3 regions of the Nonomuraea sp. N2-4H genome follow, and region 1 is predicted to be linked to each of the others. Evidence: riboswitches for the same ligand, from Rfam matches in the RefSeq annotation. Region 1 holds a riboswitch; each other region holds the start of a gene.
The links. Region 1 has a riboswitch for cyclic di-AMP ahead of WBK31_RS03380 (hypothetical protein). Riboswitches for the same ligand answer to the same signal wherever they lie in the genome.

Region 1 (2,254 bases):
ACTCCTCCTTCTCCGCGCTCTCCGACGAGCAGGTGGTGCTGGTCATGGAGGCGTGGGCCGACCGTACGGCGGAGCTGTCCGGCATCGAGGGCGTCGAGCAGGTCTTCTGCTTCGAGAACCGGGGCGCGGAGATCGGCATCACCATCGCGCACCCGCACGGCCAGATCTACGCGTACCCGTATGTCACACCCAGGACGAAGCTGCAGCTCGGAGCCGCCGAGCGCTACAAGGGGCCGGGGAACCTGTTCGCCGACGTGCTGGCCGCCGAGCGGGCCGAGGGCACGCGGGTGGTCGCCGCAAACGAGCTGTGGACGGCCTTCGTGCCGGCCGCCGCGCGCTGGCCGTTCGAGGTGCACATCTATCCGCACCGGCAGGTGCCGGACCTGGCGGCGCTGACGGACGCCGAGCGCGCCGCGTTCGCGCCGCTCTACACCTCGGTGCTGCGGGCGTTCGACGGGCTGTTCGGGGTCGTCATGCCGTACATCTCGGCCTGGCATCAGGCGCCGGTGCGTACGGGGCGCGATCTGGCATACCTGCACCTGGAGCTGTTCTCCATCCGGCGGGCGCCCAACAAGCTCAAGTACCTGGCAGGCTCGGAGTCGGCGATGGGGGCGTTCGTGAACGACGTGCGGCCCGAGGAAGCGGCGCGCATGATCCGATCACAGATCGATCACTAATAGATTTCTACTTAAGGTCGCATGACTCATGATCTACCACTAATATCCCCATATGCATCGGCCGTAACGCGGCTGATGCCCGCCTAATCCTGGGCGCGTCGCCCGGGAGCCGGGGACCCAACCGCACCTTGGGGTGAATCCGCTACGGCGGTAGGGAGCGACTCCCATGCCCGAACCCGTCAGCTAACCCGGCCGGCAGAGGGAGAGGAACTCATACGTGGCGGCTTCGTCCCCCGCGAAACTTGCCATCGGTCTCATCGCCGCCGCCGCCATCGCCGTCCTCCCGGCGCACGCGGCGACGGCCGCCCCGAAACCGAAAGAGTCCGAGCTCCGCGCTCAGCTCAAGCAGCTGAACAGCAAGGTCGACAAGCTCATCGAGAAGTACAACCTCAAGCGCGTCGAGCTGGCCAAGGCACAGGAGGCCGCCAGAGCCGCGCAGGCCAGGCTGGCCGCCGCCGAGCAGACCCTGGCCGCCGCCGAGCAGCGGGTCGCCGAGATCGCCCGCCTGCGCTACCAGAACATCGACCCGTCGCTGCCCGGCTTCATGATGCCGGGCGACGCCGGCACCGCGGCCCTGCTCGAACAGCTCACCGCCGAGCAGCAGGCCATGGTGGCGAGCGTCGCCAAGGCCCGCGACGAGCGCAAGAAGGCCAGCGATGAGGCCGCCGCGCTGACCGCCAAGATCAAGAAGGACGCGGCCGAGGTGGCGAAGCAGCGCCGCGAGGCCGAAGGCGTCATCAGCGACATCGAGAAGAAGCTGCGCGACCTGGTGCCGGTCGCCACGGGCCGCAGGTCCAACGGCACCTGGGCGCCCGAGCTGCCCGGCGGCCCCGACAACATCACCCCGCGTACGCGGCTGATGAAGGCCCAGATCGAAAAGAACTTCTCGCTGCCGTACACGGTGGGCTGCTTCCGCGCGGGCTCCAGCGGTGAGCACCCGCTCGGCCGCGCCTGCGACTTCATGATGAGCACCGGCGGCACCATGCCGACGCCCGCCAACAACGCGCTCGGCGACCGCATCGCCGAGTGGGCGCTGCAGAACAAGGACAAGCTCGGCGTGAAGTATGTGATCTGGAAGCAGCGCATCAACTCCGGCACCGGCTGGCGCGCCATGGCCGACCGCGGCAGCATCACCGAGAACCACTACGACCACGTGCACATCTCGATGAACTGAAACCAGGGGATGACCAGGGGATGACCAGGGGATGACTAGGGGATATCGCATCTGGCGATGTACATCCACGAATCGAGACGGCGTTTGCGCCGGCGGCCCCTATGCGGTTGAGCGTTCGGAGTGCCGGGTCCGCGATGGGGCCCTGGGTCGCCTGAACTGACAGCCTCACCCCCATCCAGGAGGCAATGCAGACGCAAGGTGTTCGAGTTGCTCGATGGCCGTGGACATGTCATCTGCGAGGGGATGGACAAGCACGTGGTCGGCGCCGGCGTCGAGTTGCGCTTGAACGCGCGCGGCGATGGCGTCCGGGGTGCCCCACGCGACCAGCGCGTCGACCAGCCGATCGCTTCCTCCGTTGGCCATGTCCTGGTGGCCATAGCCGAGACGTAGCCAATTGCGCGCG
Region 2 (2,254 bases), 1.6 Mb from region 1:
AGCTGGCCAAAGGGGTCACGGTCGACAGGGTCGGCAGGCGGCTGGACATCAGCGGCCGCACCGTACGACGGCGGCTGCGGGTCATCTGCGACCGCATCGGCGTCGCCACGGCGATCGAGGCCGTGGCCTGGGCGGCCCGCCGCCAGCTGATCTAGCCGCGCCGATCAAGCCCGGCGGTCAGGGCCGGGCGACGGGCGCTCATTGGCGGCGGATCAGTCGGCGATGCGGACCGCGCCGGCGTAGGGCCTGTTCGCGATGGAGGCGATACGGACGACGTCGCCGGTGCGCGGGGCGTGGATCATCATGCCGCCGCCGAGGTAGATGCCCACGTGGTGCAGGTCGCTGTAGAAGAACACGAGGTCGCCGGCCCGCAGCTCAGAGCGGTCGATGTGCCGTCCGGCCGTCCACTGGCTGCCGGTGTAGTGCGGCAGCGAGATGCCGACCTGCTGGTAGGCCGCCATGACCAGGCCGCTGCAGTCATAGGAGTTGGGGCCGTCGGCGCCCCAGACGTACGGCTTGAGCTGCTGCGTCAGCGCCCACCTCGCGGCCTGGGCGGCCTTGCCGCTGCCCGGGATGGGCAGGTCGACGCGCTGGGCACGGGTGCCGGGCAGGCCCGCCTCGCCGAGCGCCCGGCGGAAGAGGTTGCTCTCGACCTTGGCGACCAGCTTGGTGATCTTGTCGCGCTTGGCGCCGAGGTCGGAGATCAGCTTCTGGACCTCGTCGATGCGGGTCTTGGCGCTCGCCCTGGCGCGCTCCGCGGCCTGCCGGGCCCTGGTGACCTGGTTGACGGCCTCGCCCTGCTGCTGCTCCAGCACGTACGTGGTGGCGGCGCGGTCGAGGAACGTGTCGGGGTCGTCGGAGGTGGCGAAGGCCAGGATGCGGCTGAGCCCGCCGGTGATGTAGGCGTTCTCGGCCAAGGCGGCCGCTTTGGCGCGCTTGGCGGCGAGATCGGCCTCACTGGCGGCCAGGGTCTTCTTCGCGGCCTCAGCGGCCCTCTTGGCGCTCTTGAGCTTCTCCCGCTGGCCGTTGTACTGCTCGGTCAGCTGCTCGATCTCGGTGTGCATCTTCTCGACCTGCTTGGCCAGGTCTTGAAGCGAGGGCTTGGGGTCGGCGGATGCCGAGCCGACGGGGGTCGCGGCCATGAACGCCGCGAGTGTGACACTTATTACACCGAGCAGGCGGGACCGCCGTGCGGCGCGTTTCGGAGGGCGGGCGTGCTTGCCCGCCGTCGTCCTCTCACGCTCGCGCGTACGCTTCACCAACCAGCTCCTTCCATCGGCGCCTGCCGGGTTAGCTGACGGGTTCGGGCCGGAGCAGCCCTACCGGTGGTGCGGATTCACCCCGGGTGGCGTTGGGGGCGCCACCGGCGGTTCCCCGGCTCCTCCCTGCGGAGGATTAGGCGTGTCGCCCGCGCGCGACACGCGGGGAACATCGTCGCTGGACACTAATGCACTCCGGGTTCGTGCTCAACCAGAACTGCCGACTCTGTTGAGGTTTCACAACCGAAGGGTCACAAGGTGATCTCGTGCCTGGCCGTACAGAACCGGTTTTATGCCGGATTTGGCGCAACTTCGGATGGGCTGCACGCCTGCTCGGAGCGCGTGCTCGGATGAGCACGAGTTGTTACAGCATGGGGCGAGACGTGGGAGTTACGGCCGAGCCGTAATGACATCTGTACCCTGGAGGGCCATGGAGCAGGTGGCCGAACTGACAGCAGCCGAGACCGCGGTGGTGGTCCGGCGTGCCCGCACACCCGATGTGCGGGCCATCAGGAGGCTTGTGGACACCTACGCGGGAGCGGGCCCGCGGCTCCTGAAGAAGGCCACCGTCACCCTGTACGAGGACGTACAGGAGTTCTGGGTGGCCGAACGGGGCGGGCAGGTCGTCGGCTGCGGCGCGCTCCACGTGCTCTGGGAGGACCTCGCCGAGGTCCGGACGGTGGCCGTGGATCCGGAGTGCCGGGGCATGGGCGTCGGCCGTCGGATCGTCTCGGCGCTCATACAGCAGGCGAAGGATCTGGGTCTGAGGCGTGTATTCTGTCTGACTTTTGAGGTCGACTTCTTCGCCCGGCTCGGCTTTCGCCAGATTCAGGGCACGCCGGTCTCACCCGAGGTGTACGCCGAACTGCTGGCCTCGTACGACGAGGGTGTGGCGGAGTTTCTCGATCTCGAACACGTCAAACCGAACACCCTGGGCAACACCCGCATGCTGCTCCATCTGACATCGGGTGACGCGGACCCTGACCATACGGAAA
Region 3 (2,254 bases), 3.7 Mb from region 1:
GGAGACGGCCACGTCCGCGGTCGCCGACCGCCGCGCTGGACGCCCCGTCCGGGAGCGCGGTCTTCGCCCGGTACGCCGAGGCGGCGAAGTGCCATCCAGGAGCCGTCACGCTGCTGATCACCCACCGCTTCCCGACGGTGCGGATGGCGGACCTCATCGTCGTACTCGACGGCGGCCGGATCGTGCAGTGCGGCACGCATGACGACCTCGTCGCGGTCCCGGGGCTCTACGCCGAGCTTGACGCCGTCCAGCGCCGGGCGTTCGAGAGCCCTGCATGACGAAACGCGCACCCCGGTGATGGGGCACGCGTTCTGCCGTCACGAAGAAGGTGGGAGCACCCGCCGGTGGGAGTGCGTCAGGAGGCGTACTCGGGGTAGCCGTAGCCGACGACCTGCGACTTGGGCCGGACCCGCTCCTCGACCTTGCCGTTGCCGGTGTTGCCCTCGATGGTGGTGATGGTGCCGTCGCGGTTGTCCTTGACGACGAAGCCGACGTGCTGGATGTCCTTCAGCGCCTTGCCGCCCTTCCAGGAGAAGAACACCACGGCGCCGGGCTTGGCCTCGTGGCCGAAGCGCTTGTTGGCGGCGAACCACTTGGCGTGGGCGACGGTCCAGGCGTCCCAGCCGACCTGCGGGCGGGCGCCGGTCTTCTCGCCGACCCAGGAGACGAACATCGAGCACCAGGCGGCGTTCAGGTAAGCGGTACGGCTGCCGCCGTCGCGGGCGACGGTCTCGGCCGCGCGCTGGGAGTTGGCGTACCACTGCTGGTACGGGGTGCCGCCGCCCTTGGCGTTCTCGGAGGTGCCGATCTGCGACCTGGCGACCGCGAGCACCTGGTCGGCGGTGACGTTGATCTTCGTCTCGTCCCGCTCGCCCGCCTTGTGGGCGGAGCGGGCGGTGTCCGGGTGCTTCGCGGCGGTGGCCGCGGCGACGGCGATCGAGGTGTCGGCGTGGGCCGCGGTGGGGACGCCGAGGGCCGAGGCCAGGACGCCGGCGCCGAGCACGGCGCGGGCAATGGTGTTCTTCGAGACAGCGGTAAGACGGTGCTTGGCCATCGAGGGGATTACTCCTTGCTTCCATGCCGCTTACCGGGTTAGCTGACGGGTTCGGGCGTGGAAGCTGCCCTACGGCACCGAAGTGCCGATTCACCCCAAAGGACGTGGGTCCCCGGTTCCGCACGTGGCGGATTCAGCGGTCACAGGACAAACCTGTGATCTTTCGTGCGATGGTCTGACATAGCCGGACAAACCGGACGTATGCCTTAAGATGCCCCATAAGGTAATACACGAGGCAAGAGGATTACAAATCCATAAAAGTAAAGTCAGCCGAGCTGACTGCGAGCCTCGGCCAGAAGCCCCATCATGGCAAGGGATTCGTCAAGAGGCATGATCGAGGATTCGGTCCTGCCTTCGGCCGTGGCGGCGCGGACTTCGCGGAGCTCTCCGGCGTAACCGTTGTCCGCCGGATTGAGCACGTGCTCCTCCGGCTCCATCGACGGCCCGGAGAGCACGATCCGCTGCGGTGCCCAGAACGGCGCCTGGATGTCCGCGCGCATCTGAGTACCCACAACGCTGGCCTGGTTCGGGTAATTCCCGAGCAATGAGGTCGCCACGAGAGCGTGCTTGCCGCCGGGGTAGAGCAAGACGCCGGCCGCCTCCGCGTCAACGCCGTTCGGGGCGAGCTTACCGGTGACGTGCAGGCCGGTGGGCATGCCGAGCAGGAGCTGGGCCAGCCCGAACGGGTAGATCCCCAGATCGAGCAGGGCTCCGCCGCCCAGCTCCGGCGCCCACAGCCGGTGTGCGGGGTCGTACGGGTGGGCGAAGCCGAAGCTGGCCTGCACCGACCGGATCTCGCCGAAGCGCGGGTCGTCCTTGATCAGCTGGATGAGCGGGTTGAAGCGCATCCACATCGCTTCCATCAGGAAGACCCCCGCCTCGCGGGCCAGGCGCACCATCTTCTCGGCGTCGTCCACGGTCGCGGCCAGCGGTTTCTCGCACAGCACCGCCTTGCCCGCCGCGATGGCGGCCTCGGCCACCCGCAGGTGCTGGGCGTGCGGGGTGGCGACGTAGACGGCGTCCACCGCCGGGTCCGCGCACAGCTGTTCGTAGGAGCCGTACGCCGACTCGGCGCCCAGCTCCGCCGCCAGGGCCTGCGCCCTGTCCAGGCTTCTCGATCCGACGGCGGCCACCCGCATGCCGGGTTCCGCCACGATCACCTTGCCCACGGTACGGGCGATGCCGCCGGTGGCGGCTATT

Region 2: another riboswitch for cyclic di-AMP. It lies ahead of WBK31_RS37280 (C40 family peptidase); the one in region 1 lies ahead of WBK31_RS03380 (hypothetical protein).
Region 3: another riboswitch for cyclic di-AMP. It lies ahead of WBK31_RS20565 (CHAP domain-containing protein); the one in region 1 lies ahead of WBK31_RS03380 (hypothetical protein).

What each region holds. Positions count from the first base shown of each region.
Region 1 is NZ_CP147987.1:735,135-737,388, reverse strand. Features, by position in the region: partial or broken gene galT (galactose-1-phosphate uridylyltransferase) at 1-677, shown strand, start outside; cyclic di-AMP (ydaO/yuaA leader) riboswitch at 748-889, shown strand; gene WBK31_RS03380 (hypothetical protein) at 895-1,851, shown strand; gene WBK31_RS03375 (TIGR03620 family F420-dependent LLM class oxidoreductase) at 2,017-2,254, opposite strand, start outside.
Region 2 is NZ_CP147987.1:8,045,556-8,047,809, forward strand. Features, by position in the region: gene WBK31_RS37275 (LuxR C-terminal-related transcriptional regulator) at 1-155, shown strand, start outside; gene WBK31_RS37280 (C40 family peptidase) at 213-1,142, opposite strand; cyclic di-AMP (ydaO/yuaA leader) riboswitch at 1,265-1,412, opposite strand; gene WBK31_RS37285 (amino-acid N-acetyltransferase) at 1,690-2,254, shown strand, end outside.
Region 3 is NZ_CP147987.1:4,453,257-4,455,510, reverse strand. Features, by position in the region: gene WBK31_RS20570 (hypothetical protein) at 1-202, shown strand, start outside; gene WBK31_RS20565 (CHAP domain-containing protein) at 356-1,054, opposite strand; cyclic di-AMP (ydaO/yuaA leader) riboswitch at 1,067-1,203, opposite strand; gene WBK31_RS20560 (Gfo/Idh/MocA family protein) at 1,321-2,254, opposite strand, start outside.